Regions from separate parts of the Zooshikella ganghwensis genome, predicted to be linked through region 1. Evidence: predicted binding sites of a transcription regulator. Region 1 holds the regulator's gene; the other holds the start of a gene.
What was found. Region 1 encodes FNR, which switches genes on or off when oxygen is low (the NO sensors DNR and NnrR bind a similar motif). Its sites were predicted from a motif close to TTGATNTANATCAA; they were not measured.
Positions count from the first base shown of each region.

Region 1 (7,432 bases):
AGCATGGTCTCTAGGATATCATCACGATGATGACCTAAAGCTATTTTGGTCGCTCCCACCTCTTTTGCCGTTCGGTATAAAATGCCGCGGCGTAAACGGGAGCAAAGTGCACAGGTCGTTTTCCCCTCGGGCACTTTTTCTTTGACAATGCTGTAAGTGTCTTCTTCTACAACTCGGTAGTTTATCCCTAAGCTTTTCAGGTAATCGGGCAGAATGTGCTCAGGAAAGCCTGGTTGTTTTTGGTCAAGATTAACGGCAATGAGATCAAACCCAACAGGTGCATATTTTTGCAGGTTGAGTAAGATATCAAGCATGGTATAACTGTCTTTGCCCCCAGACAGGCAACACATAATTACATCACCATCTTCAATCATATTGAAATCAGCGATAGCGCGTCCGACTTCGCGTCGCAGACGTTTTTGTAGTTTGTTTATATTGATTTGCTGATGGGGGGGCAGGTGTGTCATGGTGTTTACATTACTTCCAAGCTGACAAATAGCCGTACATTATACAGAAACCCTTTTAAGCTGATAAGTAGCCCTACAAGCTTTACGTGATAGCTGGCTAATACACTTCTTTTCTAGCTTTGAAGGTAAGCAGGAGACTTTAAGGAGAAAGTCAATGGATTATCACTCACTAAAGCAGCGGTTGAAAACGCGAGAAAATGAGCTAACGCAGCGCATTGAGCGGATTAAACAAAACATGCAACAAAGTGCGAATAAAGACTGGTCTGAACAGGCTCAAGAGCGTGAGAACGATGAAGTTATGGAGGCACTGGGGCATGAGGCGGTGCAAGAGCTTCGCCAAGTCAAGCAGGCAATACAGCGCATAGATGAGGATGAATATGGCACCTGTGAGCACTGTGGCCAAGCTATTCCTGAGGCCCGGCTGGAAATCATGCCTTATACTGCGCGCTGTATTCGTTGTGCGGACCAACAGCAAGCGATGAATCGCTAGTTATAAAGAACGTTGAGTTTGCAACCCATCTTTAACTTTTACTTTTTAAAAAAGTTATCAGCCCTTTTGACCAGAAGCTTTTTCGGTATGAAAAGCTCGCACTAACCGGAAAATTTCACGCATGGTTTGGTGAAGAAGTTCATCAGCATGCGTGACAGCATGCTCAAGAGGCATAGGTTGGTTAATAATACTAAAAATACTGGTGATACCTTGTTCATGTGTAAGCTCAGCACCTTTACCAATACTACCGACGAGGGCAATGACGGGGATATTGTACTGACTGGCAAGTTTGGCTACGCCTACAGGAAGCTTCCCTTGAGAGGTCTGCTGGTTGATCTGTCCTTCTGCAGTGATCACTAAGTCAAGGTCACCATGTTTAAATAAATCGGTTAAGTTTAAGTGTTGAGCGATGACTTCGAAGCCTGAATGAATTGATGCGTTGGACAAACTAGTCAGTAATCCCGCTCCCATTCCCCCTGCTGCGCCAGCTCCTGGCTGTTGAATGATCTCAGCAGCAGGCATATCAAACTGCTGGGCGAGTCGTTGAATAAGGTTGTTGACCGCACGATCCAGAGTCGGAATCATTTCAGGGGTTGCGCCTTTTTGAGGCCCGAATACACTGGCTGCACCATGCTCTCCCAAAAGAGGGTTTTTTACATCGCTCGCAATGATAAACTCGGTGTTTTCAACTCTAGGGTCTAAGTTGGCAGTGTTAATAGAGCATAGCTTAAGTAAGCCTTCGGCCCCGGCAGGAATAGGCTGTTGATGCTCATCAAGAAACTCGTAACCTAAAGCACTTAAAGCGCCTGCACCACCATCATGGGTTGCACTTCCCCCCAGCCCTAAAATGATTTTATTGCACTGTCTATCGAGCGCATTGAGTATAAGCTCCCCAACACCTTTAGTTGTGGTATAAAGTGGGTTTTGTTGCTCTGGGGTAAGAAGAGGAAGTCCAGCGCAGCTTGCCATCTCAATAATAGCGGTTTTATTGTCAGCCAAAATACCGTAAAAGGCATCAACAGGTTTATTTAATGGACCAGTCACTGTCAGGTTGATTTTTTGTCCCCCAGCATTATGTACAAAGGCATCAACAGTCCCTTCACCACCGTCTGCAAGGGGAAATGAAGTAATTTGAGTATTAGGCGCTATTGAGTGAATTGCAGAGGTGCATGTTTGACATATTTCTAAGGCTGTCAGCGATCCTTTAAATGAATCCGGTGCAATTAAAATATGCATGGATCAGTCCCCGTAATAGCAGTTATGCTGCTTCGCTGTTATTTAAAATTAAAGTCTGATAATGCTGTATAAAAGATTCTAGATGGGCTTGGGGTCTAACATGATAAAAACGTCGCCAGCATTTGGCTAGCATATAAATGTTACTAGGCTCAGACTCAATAAAATTTTGGTTTCGCTTATATATTAACCAAGCTATTGCAGTAGCATATGATAAATTTGTGGCAAGTTCGGCATGAGGATTAGCAAGAAACTCGTGCTGGCTGGCCAATCCACGAATTTTACTCGCTAAGTCTGAGTGCTTAACTAAGTACCGGTCCCAAATATTTTTATGCATCATTGGTGTAATACAGTAGATGCCTAATGAACGTTGCTTATGACGCTTTAAGTAGAAGCCTAAACCACTTTCTTGAGCTGCTGTGCCCAGCAACAGGTTTTCGGCAAAAGGGGACCACATATCGATATAGTCTAATGTGGGTTTAATAACATAGTGGCGAAGTTCATCTGGACAGATTCCCATGGTCTCACTCTCTTATCGCAGCCCAAAATCTATATGGGAAGCCATGCATAATATTGACCAATCTACAGATAGGGCTGTTTATGGAAAGTAATAACTTGTTTTTATAATTACCTTTCCCATTAACCTAGCCTATTTTTTAAAAAAGTCACTGTAACGTATTGAGTTTATGATTTTTGCTCATGTGCATAGCAAAACTAGCCATTGAATTTACTCCTGTAAATCAAACAGCATTATTTTAGCCATGACCTCTCTGGATGATGGTGTCAATTATTCAAACAAGTATGTTTTTTTAAAGACAAAAGTATGACGGAAAGGTGAAGATTTGGATGGTATGGAGCTAGTTTGCCAAAAGATACGATGACCGTTTTGCTTATTAAAAAGCTGGAAAACAGCTTCCTACCAGGCGATTCGCCTGGCAGGATCGACTTTGGGTTGAGATAGGGGGCGGCTAAAACTTAAAATGCGCAGAGTGTAAACGTTGGAATATTGGCATCTTGCAGCTTTGTGCTACCACCTAAGTCAGGTAAATCAATAATCGCTGCGGCTTCATATACGTGAGCACCTAAACGCCTGATTAATGTAGCGGCAGCGAGTAGAGTTCCACCTGTTGCAATTAAATCATCAATAAGCAAGACAGAATTACCTGGATCCAGAGCTCCGCGCTGCACCTCAATGGTAGCTTGTCCATACTCTAGGTCATAGGTTTCAGTTTCAGTTTCTGCAGGAAGCTTACCTTGTTTACGAAGCAATACGAGTGGCTTGTTCAGTGCGTAGGCGATAACCGCTCCGGGCAAAAAACCACGCGCATCAAGGGCAGCAATATGGGTTATTTCTGTGTCAACATAGCGTTGTATCAAGCTATCGATGACCATACGGTGCGCTTTAGGTGACTGGAAAAGAGGAGTTATATCACGAAAGATAACTCCAGGCGCAGGCCAGTCATGTACACTACGAATCAGTGACTTAATGTAATATTCGTCAAAAATCATGAGGAGCGGGTTACTTATTGTTAGGTGTCAGTGCTGCCATTTTTTTTAACTTCAACAGGCTTTCCCCCTGCTAAAGAGCATAAGTTGATAGGGTCAACAACTTTGACTTCTTTACCGTTAGCGACAATTAAGCCATTTTTTTGGAAGCGGGTGAAAACGCGACTGACTGTTTCAACAGCAAGCCCTAGGTAGTTACCCATTTCATTGCGGGACATGGGAAGTCGAAAGGACTGAGAGGAGTACCCACGACGTCTAAACCGTGTTGCCAGATTGACTAAAAAAGTAGCAATACGCTCATCAGCATTTTTTTTGCTTAACAACAGCATCATTTGTTGATCTTCACGAATCTCTTTACTCATGATGCGCATTAATTGGCGGCGTAACTCAGGCAAAGATTCCGCAAGCTCATCTAAACGATCAAATGGAATTTCACAAACAGTGGTAGTTTCAATAGCTTGGGCAGAAACAGGATAGGCATCACTGTCAACACCACTCATTCCTACTAACTCACTAGGCAAATGAAAGCCTGTGATTTGCTCATCACCGTCATTAGTAGAGGTATAGGTTTTTAGCGCGCCAGAGCGAACGGCATAAATCGAAGCAAACTTATCTCCTTCAAGAAACAGGTGTTCTCCCTTGCGCAAAGGGCGTCCCCGCTTGATAATTTTATCAAGTAAATCAATATCTTCAGTGTTTAAAGCAATAGGCAGGCAAAGAGGCTGCAGGGCACAGTCTTTACAGGCCACCTGATTTAAGTGTTTTACAGTAGGTTTCGACGTCATGCTGTGAGGGCCTCTAATCAACTTCCGTCGTCATATATGTTTAATGCTAGTATCTGATTAGAGGCTATTGTAGGGGAAACTACTAAAAACTCCAACGGGAATTACTAAGATGCGTTCATATTACTTTTGAAAAGCGTGTTGTTTCATTATTTCTGGTTAAGTATTGGTCGAATACCATACATATATTGCGAATTAATAGTTGGCCTTTTGGGTTAACAGTAAGATTATCCTCATTAATAGTCAGCAAGCCATCCTCTGCCATCAGTTGTAAAGCGTCTAGCTCGTAAGCAAAATGCCGGTTAAAATCAATCCCAAACTGCTGCTCAATTTGCTGAGTGTTTAGCTCAAAGTGACAAATCAGCTGACTGATGACCTCTCTTCGCAGTGAGTCTTCTGTAGATAAAACAAAGCCACGCTGAAATGGAAAGGTGTTTTGATTGACCTGTTGGCTGTAGTTATCTAGCTTACTGTGGTTTTGCCAGTAAGTATCACCAACCTGGCTGATTGCAGAGCAGCCTAAACCAAGTAAGTCACACGCTTTATGCGTCGTATAGCCTTGAAAATTACGGTGCAGTTGCCCTGTGACTTTAGCTTCTGTCAGCTCATCATCAGGCAGTGCAAAGTGATCCATCCCGATATACACGTAACCAGCATTGATAAGGTGCTCAATGGTGTGCTTCAGAATAGAAAGCTTTTCAGCTGGTGAGGGTAGGTCTTTTTCACTGATACGACGTTGTGGTTTAAATCGCTCAGGGAGGTGTGCATAATTGAAGATTGAGAGACGATTAGGTGCCAGTTCAAGGACCTTATCTAAGCTTGTCAAAAAGCTTTGAGTGTTTTGATGAGGTAACCCATATATCAAGTCTACGTTCACTGACTTGAAACTTAATGTACGGGCAGCATCAATAACTGCTAATGTTTCTTCTTCGGTTTGAACTCTGTTTACTGCCTGTTGCACGACAGGGTTAAAATCCTGAATTCCCAGGCTAATTCGATTGAAGCCTAACTGACGCAAGTGGCCCATCGTTGCCCAGTCAGCTTCTCTTGGATCTATTTCTATTGAGTAATCAGCACTCGCATCATCAACAAGTTGGAAATAATCGTTTGTTTTTTCCATTAACTGTTGCATAAGTTCTAAGCTTAAGTAGGTAGGTGTTCCTCCTCCCCAGTGTAATTGTGTTACTTCTCGTTGACCAAAATATTCTGCATGAAAATGCATTTCGCGAATCAGGTTTTTAATGTAACTGACAGCCTGAGAACGTTGCTTTGTAACAACTTTATTACAAGCGCAGTAGTAACAAATATTAGCGCAAAAAGGTATATGAAAATAAAGTGAAAGAGGTGTATTTAGCTGCTTGCTTTGCTTTGCAGCATTCAAATAGTCAACCTCAGAGAATGGTGCAGTAAATTCAACGGCAGTAGGGTACGAAGTATACCTTGGACCGTTTACTGCGTAGCGGTGAATCAATTGACTGTCCCACTCAAGCGCTTGCACCATAATTAAAGCTGCCTCTCCTAATCATATTCAGGAGGTCAGTTTAGGTACGTTTGGTGTGGTTTGTCTTGATGTGCATCAAGCGCAATCTAGCTAGGTGCCAGTTAAAACAACTAATGCGACATATGATGTGTAATGGGGGTGTCATTATTTGGTAATAATGATTGAGTAATTGACATAAGCCAAGCTTGGTGAGGGCCGGGTATAGTCCAGCAACCAAAAAGAATAACAGAAATACCCAATAGCTGGCGAACACCATGGCTATTGAGCAAACGATGAAGCTGTTGAGCAAATAAACCTGAGGCTATCATGACAGGAAGTGTACCTAGTCCAAAGGCCATCATTAAGGTAGCAGCGTTCCAGGCACTGCCACTGGCAGCAGCCCAGGTTAGTGAACTATACACCAGTCCACAGGGCAACCATCCCCAAAGTCCACCCAAAACAAACGCGTGTTTGAATGATTTAAGAGGCATGAATTTTTGAGTGAGAGGTTTAATCTTCTGCCAAAGACGTCCACCAGCCTTTTCCAAATAGGTTAATCCACGCCACCAGTTTGCCAGGTATAGCCCCATTGCAACTAATAACAGTCCGGCTACAGTGCGTAGGCCTGTACCCAGCCCTAGCGACTGAATAGCCCAACCCAATGAGCCAAGTAATAAACCGGCCAGGGCATAGCTGATAATTCGGCCTAAGTTAAAAAGTGCAAGATAAATGCTTGAAGAGCTTCCTGAGGGAGTTGATAGTGCAAGTGCTCCCATTAAACCACCACACATGCCTAGGCAGTGACCTGCGCCAAATACCCCTAGCAGGAAGGCTGTGGTGAAACTACTAGCGTCAATCATTCGCTTTGTTTTCTGATGTTGATATTGATGTTGTGGTTTTTTGAGCAGAAGGTTCTTGATCAAAAAGGATGCTATGGCTTGGGCTTTCTAAGTCATCATATTGTCCATCATCAACTGCCCAGAAAAACGCCCACACAGCAACAGCTACAAAAATGAGTGCGAGAGGAATAAGTAAATAGATAATGTCCATAAATACACTTGTTCTCTTATCAGGGGACAGTCTCCAAAGGTGGTATTTGAGATGGTTGAGCTTGAGCAGTGCTGATGTTCAGAGAGCTGGTTGTTCGCGTCAAACGTAAAGCATTTGCGACAACAAGCAGTGAGCTGCTTGCCATACCAATGGCGGCCATCCAGGGCTGGATAATACCACAAGCGGCTAAAGGTAAAGCGACAATATTATAACTCAGTGCCCAGATTAAATTGGCTCGAATAGTATTACGGGTTTGTTTGGCAGTATCAAATACCGTGAGGAGACTGCTTAACTGGTTGTTTAGCAGGACAATATCAGAGGTATTTTGGGCTAAATCGCTACCACACCCCAATGACGCTGATACGTTTGCAGCTGCAAGAACGGGGACGTCGTTGATTCCATCGCCGACCATTAATACATTTTT
Region 1 is NZ_JAEVHG010000001.1:657,823-665,254, forward strand. It holds gene ttcA (tRNA 2-thiocytidine(32) synthetase TtcA) at 1-467, opposite strand, end outside; gene KHS79_RS02950 (TraR/DksA family transcriptional regulator) at 622-957, shown strand; gene KHS79_RS02955 (glycerate kinase family protein) at 1,015-2,193, opposite strand; gene KHS79_RS02960 (hypothetical protein) at 2,216-2,710, opposite strand; gene KHS79_RS02965 (adenine phosphoribosyltransferase) at 3,166-3,699, opposite strand; gene fnr (fumarate/nitrate reduction transcriptional regulator Fnr) at 3,720-4,481, opposite strand; gene hemN (oxygen-independent coproporphyrinogen III oxidase) at 4,597-5,979, opposite strand; gene KHS79_RS02980 (sulfite exporter TauE/SafE family protein) at 6,090-6,818, opposite strand; gene ccoS (cbb3-type cytochrome oxidase assembly protein CcoS) at 6,811-7,008, opposite strand; gene KHS79_RS02990 (heavy metal translocating P-type ATPase) at 7,028-7,432, opposite strand, start outside.

Region 2 (7,432 bases), 290 kb from region 1:
AGCACCAAAGTAGTTTTCTGCGAGGGCCAGGCTGCGGATATCATTATCAACAAATGTTGTTATATTAAATTCTCGTTCAAAAAACTCGACGATTGGAAAGTGTTTAAATTGATAGTGAGGGTTTTCAATAACAACCCCTTTGGTGGGGTCAATTAAACCTGGCATCGCGAGGCCGATGCCTAGAATCCGCTGTTGGTTTACTTGACTGTTACTCCTCAATATATCGTGAATGACTTCACATGTCTCTTGGAGGACTGCTTCGGGGTTTTGGTATTTTAGTGTTAGTTTGCGATGGTCGACGACTTCTTTGTTTAAGCGGTTTAGGGTGACTTCCAAAAATCCTCGGCCCAGTTTGGTTGAGATGATATAGAATCGCTCTTTATTTGTGGCTAATAATGTTGGACGTCGCCCACCGGTTGATTCTTCTTGAGAAACCTCTTGGACTAAACCTGCATTAATCAGTTGTCGTGTGATCTTAGTGACACTAGCAGCCGCCAAACTAGTCACTTCTACTAGACGGGTTCGTGAAATTGGACCATCGTAATTGATCGTGCGATAAATAGTTGCCGTATTTAGCTGCCTAACGAGATCAATATTGCCTTTAATAAAGGGAGCCATAAACCTCTGTATTTTTTACAAATGTTAAGTTTAAAGCAAATAGAGTCTTTTTTGCCTTTATTTTACCGTGTCATGCCACTGTCCAGCACTTACCGCGGCTGTTACATTTAAACTATTATCAAAAATTGCTAAATCAGCACTATAGCCTGGTGCAACCTTGCCAAGATGATGATCCTGGTTTATTGCTTTGGCCGGGTAGAGTGTAGCCATTCTTAATGCTTCGGCGAGTTCTATACCCACATGGTTCACACAATTAATAATTGCATTATTCATGGTTAATGCAGATCCGCCAATAGTACCATCTTCTGCAATACACTGACCATTTTTAACTTGAATGTTATGAGGTCCCAGTTTGAATGCTGTCATATTTGTGCCTGCGGGTGAAACCGCATCAGTCACTAAAAATAAATGTTGATGCTTTAATTTTTTGGCCAGTTTAACGAGTGGGTAGTCAACATGAATTCCGTCAACAATAATTCCAGCAAAAACGTTTGGATTGTCTAAAATCGCTGTTGCTAAGCCTGGTGTTCGTGCAGAGATGGAAGGCATTGCATTAAACAAGTGAGTAGCCATTGATATGCCTGCTTGAAATGCATGTTGTGCCGTGTTGTAGTCAGAAAGACTATGTCCTGCAGAAACAGTAATATTATTTTTTATAAGTAATTGAATAATTTCTGTAGTGGTTAATTCTGGTGCGAGTGTAACAACTTTTAATGTATCGCCACCATAGTCTGCCATGAGCTTTATCATATCAAGATCGTAAGGACGAATTTGATCAGGATCATGAATACCCTTTTTTTGGCGGTTAATATAAGGACCTTCTAAATGCAAACCAAGAACAGATGAGTGATTTTGTTTGTAATTTTTTACTGTTTCCAGTGCGTGCTTTATTTGTGCATCATTCGCAGTAATCAGTGTTGCTAAATAATGGGTAGTACCATGGCGCAGGTTTGTTTTGTGCATAATATCGAGTGTTTCTGCACTTATATCATCATTGAATAGACGGCCACCACAACCGTTTAATTGTAGATCAATAAATCCTGGTGAGACGTTAAGTCCTTGTAAGTCAATTTTCTTAATGTCATTGGGTAGTGTACTTGTTGGTACTAAGGATTTAATTAATGCGTTTTCAATGACAACCGCATGCTGTTCGAGAGTTTCTTCACTGGTAAAAATGCGTCCATTAATGAGTGCGTACATACTGCATTTTCTCGTAATAAAATTAATATTGACAGATAATTTCAGCTTCTAGTTTTTGGTAATACGTGAGTGTTTTGACTTTCAGTTCTTGAGCGGCATCATGGTCGCAAGTAATGATCGCTTTGGGGTGAAGCTGTATAGCGGTAACAGGCCACTGGTGACTTACAGCACCTTCAACGGCATGTTGGACTGCATCGGCTTTATTGCTACCAGTTGCCATAATCAGCAACTCTTTGGCGTCAAGTAGCGTACCAATTCCAACAGTGAGTGCGAGCTTTGGAACGGCGTTCAGATCATCATCAAAAAAACGTGCATTTGCTTGTCGTGTTTCGTCGGTTAGCGTTTTAATGCGTGTTCTAGATGCTAATGATGAACCTGGCTCATTAAAGGCAATATGTCCATCAGAACCAACTCCGCCCAGAAACAAATGTACTCCGCCAAACTGGCTGATTGTTTGCTCATAACGTTTACATTCAGCATCCAGGTCAGATGTATTTCCATTAGGAATATGAGTGTTTTCCTCAAGAATATCAATATGCCGAAAGAAGTTCTGTTGCATATAAAAGTGATAACTTTGCGGATGATCCCACGCCAGGCCAACATATTCATCCATGTTGAAGGTAATGACGTGCTTAAAGCTTACCTTTTGCTGTTGGTAGGCTTCTATCAATAATCGATAAACCCCGAGAGGGGTGCCTCCAGTAGGCAGGCCAAGAATAAAGGGACGTTGTTGAGTAGGCTTAAACCGATTAATGCTCTCAATAATGTAGTGAGCTACCCAGTGGCTGACATTAGTAGATCTTGGCAAAGGTATCAGGCGCATAGTGTTACCTCAGTGAAACAGATATCTTTATTCGTGTTGAGAAAAAAGTTAATACAAATAAGTCTGTCATAGTGGTGTTAATACAATTAAGACAATAGGGATATGTCATTTATTTTACGCAGATCAAGTAAATTTGTAAAACTTATTTTGCAAAGAAAAAAAAGTTGGTGTAAGGTAATGTGAGGGTATATTCCAAAAAAAATTACGAAAATTGGCTTAACTTTCCCTTTGCAGTGACGGGAGGTAACGATGAATATTCTTGGTTGGTTTCAGGGGTTAGGGCGAGCATTAATGTTGCCCATAGCCGTATTACCAGTAGCTGGTCTTTTACTACGGTTGGGGGCTACAGATGTATTTGACATACCTTTTCTCTTTAAGGCAGGAGAAGCAATATTTGCAAACCTACCACTAATTTTTGCTATTGGTGTGGCAATTGGCTTTTCTAAAGATGGTCAAGGTGCTGCAGCATTAGCCGGTGGGGTAGGCTATTTAGTGCTCACTACGGCAATGTCCACAATCAATGAACATATTGATATGGGGGTGTTGGCAGGTATTTTAATGGGGGTTGTAGCGGGTTTAAGTTATAACCGATTTAACAGCTTAAAATTGCCTGATTATTTAGCATTCTTTGGGGGCAAACGATCGGTTCCTATTATCACTGCAGCTATTGGCTGTATTTTAGCGGTGTTGTTTGGCTACATATGGCCGCCAATCCAGCATGGCATAGATATGGTGGGTAACTGGATAACAGGATCTGGCGCCGTAGGTGCTTTTGTTTATGGTACAGCTAACCGTTTGTTGATTCCTACGGGCCTTCATCATGTACTCAACAACTTGGTGTGGTTTGTATTTGGCTCTTTCCCTGGTGCTGGCGGGGAGGTTGTTAATGGTGACTTGCATCGCTTCTTTGCGGGTGACCCAACAGCTGGAGCGTTTATGACAGGCTTTTACCCAGTGATGATGTTTGGTTTGCCAGCAGCCTGTTTGGCTATGTATACCACAGCGAAACAAGCGAATCGTAAAAAGGTTGCTGGGATACTGCTAGGGGTAGGCTTGACCTCTTTTCTGACTGGTGTAACTGAACCTGTTGAGTTTATCTTCATGTTCTTAGCACCTGTCTTGTATCTCATTCATGCATTACTGACTGGTTTATCTCTAGCGGTCTGTAGCCTTTTGGATATCCGACACGGTTTTGCTTTTTCGGCTGGTGCAATTGACTATGGCTTGAACTTTGGTCTAGCTAATAAAGGTGCCTGGTTAATTCCTCTGGGTCTGGTTTGGTTTGTTCTTTATTACGTGCTATTTGTTTTTGCAATCAAGCGCTTCAATTTAAAAACGCCTGGTCGAGAAGACGAAAATGATTTGAATCAGAATCAGCCATTAGCAGGGTCTAGTACCAGTGCTGCAGTTAGTTATTTGATGGCGCTCGGTGGGCATGACAATGTCACTCAGATTGATGCGTGTTTGACTAGATTAAGGCTTACAGTAAAAGACCAAGGCTTAGTTGAGGAAAAAACACTGGAAGCGTTGGGTGCTAAAGGTATCGTTAAGCTCGGTACAAAAAATGTACAAGTCATTATTGGTCCTCAGGCCGCTATACTGGCTGATGAAATGAGAGCAATACCTGCAGATGTTGCTGTAGGTCATTCAGAAGTCAGCAGTTCCGAGGCTGAGCACGGTACTGAAAAAGAGAGTAGTTCAATGAATAGTCAGCAAGCGAGAGAAGGTCAGACTGTACTCGTAGCACCTGTGACAGGAGAGATTATTGCTATTGAAGATGTGCCTGATCCTGTATTTGCGCAAAAAATGGCAGGAGATGGTATAGCGATCAATCCAACAGGAGATACACTTGTTGCACCTTGTGAGGGAGTGATTGGCAAAATATTCCGGACTAATCATGCTTTCACATTGACAACTGATGCTGGAGTTGAATTATTTGTCCATTTTGGTGTTGATACGGTGAATTTAAAAGGTGAAGGGTTCGAGAGGCTCATAGAAGAAAATACTCGGGTTAAACCTGGAGACCCAGTTATTCGCTTGAATTTGCCGCTTTTACAAAAGACAGCCGTGTCAGTTGTTACGCCCGTCGTGATCTCAAATGTAGATCAGTTTGCTTCATTGGAGAAGAAGTCTGGGCAAGTTACGGCAGGAAAGGAACCTGTACTGGTTCTTAATCATTAAGGTCTTATGACTAACGTGCTAAATACTTATTGTTATTCAATGAGTTAAGAGGTTGAATATTACCAGTTTGGATTTTGTGATTATTACTGATACTGGACCAGAGTAGGCAAGGAGTATATGTACTATTTCTTGGAAATGTATCAGTAATTGCTGATATGATAGCAAGCTCCAAGCACGTGAAATGTTTCTTAACCCTGCAGTTGTGAACCGCTTGATAGTTGTTGGTATCGGTATTGCTGTCAGCGGGAAACTGCACTTTTAACCGCGCCTTCTGGCGCGGTCTTTTTTTGCGTTGCAAATAAAAGTAATTATAAGCTTATAGCCGTTTTTTAAACTGCTGAAACGTTGCTGTACTTTATAAGCAAAGAGATAGGATGAAAGGGGAAATAGATAAGGAAGATCAAGGCAGACGCTATAATCCACCTTGATTAGCAAATGCTATTTGTCACAGACTACATACTAAAATGCGCTTTTGAAAAGCTAACGCGTTCTTCAACGCTTGTATGCGGTTTTTGAATACCTTCAACTTTCTTTAATCTTGGGACCAGCCCTATACCATTGGCAACTTGTATGGCAAGTCCAGGGCGAGCATTAAGTTCTAAAAGAAGAGGTCCTACTTCTTTATCAAGCACAATATCTGCACCTAAATAGCCTAGCCCAGTCATTTCGTAGCAAGATGAAGCAAGGTGAAGGATAACTTCCCAGTCAGGTACTTGCAGAGAGTCGAATCCAAAACCTGTATCCGGGTGCTTGTGGATTGGACGGCCTTTTTGCACAGCCAGCAGCGCTTTGCCAGTACCAAGATCGAGACCAACACCTACTGCACCCTGATGAAGGTTTGCTTTACCATCAGAAGCATGAGTCGAAAGCCTCAGCATGGCCATTACAGGATAACCTTTAAAGACAATCATCCTTATATCAGGCACACCCTCATAGCTGTAGTTATCAAAAACGGGAGCAAAATTAACCAGTGACTCGATCATCGAGACATCAGGCTTTCCACCCAAGCTATGAAGGCCACTTAGCGTATTCGAAACATGCCGCATAACATCGTTAAGAGACAGTTCTTCTCCGCTTGTTTTGACAAATAAGCCATTTCTTTTGCCTGAAATAACTAAGATCCCCTTACCTCCGCTTCCTTGTGCGGGTTTTATGGCAAACCCCTGGTAAGGCTCAAGGATGCGCCCAAGCTCTCTCACTTGATATTGGTATTCAACGACTCCAAGGAGTTTTGTGGTCGCTACATTATATTTTTCAGCTACGATTTTAGTTTTGAGCTTATTATCCACATAAGGGTATAAGTGCCTTGGGTTATAGCGTGAAATGTAACTTACATTACGCTTATTCATTCCCAATATACCCTTAGCGCGGATTTTGCTCGGCCAAGTAAAAAACATTGTTAATTCTCTGCTAAGGGTTGGAAACGACGAAGTTCGGTTAAGCGATAGCCGGTATACTGGCCAAGCATCAAAATACCACCTAGTAATGCGAGTAATAATTCAGGAAAGTTAAACGTTAGGTGCTCAATGTATGTGTTTGTCATTGATAGGTAAGCCAAAGTAGCAACCAGCAAACTGCCACCACCCTGAATAAAGACTTCTTTGGGGCCTTCCTCTTCCCATAAGATTGACATTCTTTCAATGGTCCAAGCGAGGATAATCATTGGAAAGAATGTTACTTTCATTACTTCACTGAAGCCAAGCTTATAACTGAGAATACTCATACCTGCCATGATTCCGATAACGACAATGACGACAGCAGATATCCTGGCAACGAGCAGCAAGTTAAGGTGGCTGAGGTAGTAGCGGATAAATAAGCCTATGCTGACAATGATGAGGAAGATAGCTAAGCCAGTCACCAAACTGGTTTCGATAAATGCTATGGCAATAAGGATTGGCATGAATGTGCCTGATGTACGAATACCGACTATGATCCGCATTAATACAACAATCAGCGCACCAATAGGTACTAGCAGTATTGATTTGAAAATGTTTTGTTGTTCAATCGGTAAACTATAAATAGAGAAGTCAACCAAAGCGGCTTTGGCGTTGGCTTTTTCAACTAATGTTCTGGAATTGGCGGGTTGAGTACTTTCGATAATAGAAAATGATACGTTGGAGTTTTCTCCGCCTTCTACATCCAGTAACGATTTTCCTCCTCTTTGCCAGAGTACAAAATGATTAGGAATACCTCGTTCAGCGGTTAGAGGGTCAAAAATAACCCAGTGATCATTTTCAAACACCTCAATAAGTGTTGTGAGTTTTTGATTGCGACGGCCATCTTCAAGAAAGAGTCCTCGGGCGATGCGTGCTGGGATTTTAGCCTGGGCAAGGGTGTCGAGGGCTACTTTAACTTTTCGGGAGGAGGTGTTCTTATTCCCCAATAAGAGGGCTATGTCCTCCATGGGTCTGGGTTCATTAATCAAGCGCATTAGCTCAGCAGCAAATGTGCTGGGTGAGGCGGAGCGTTGATAAACAAAATTAACTAGGTTGTTAATGGCTGTTTTTTGTGCAGACTCCAGCTCTGGTGGTGATGGCTCTGGCGGGGGAGTAGCCTCAATCTCTTGCTGATGACGAGTACCTTCATACACCTGTAGCTTATAGTAAAGCA
Region 2 is NZ_JAEVHG010000001.1:367,839-375,270, forward strand. It holds gene KHS79_RS01555 (ROK family protein) at 1-618, opposite strand, end outside; gene nagA (N-acetylglucosamine-6-phosphate deacetylase) at 676-1,818, opposite strand; gene nagB (glucosamine-6-phosphate deaminase) at 1,841-2,641, opposite strand; gene nagE (N-acetylglucosamine-specific PTS transporter subunit IIBC) at 2,891-4,822, shown strand; gene KHS79_RS01580 (alpha-L-glutamate ligase-like protein) at 5,275-6,219, opposite strand; gene KHS79_RS01585 (inactive transglutaminase family protein) at 6,222-7,432, opposite strand, start outside.
Region 2: a site for FNR is predicted at 2,755-2,768, ahead of nagE (N-acetylglucosamine-specific PTS transporter subunit IIBC). Genes of this name have one in related genera too.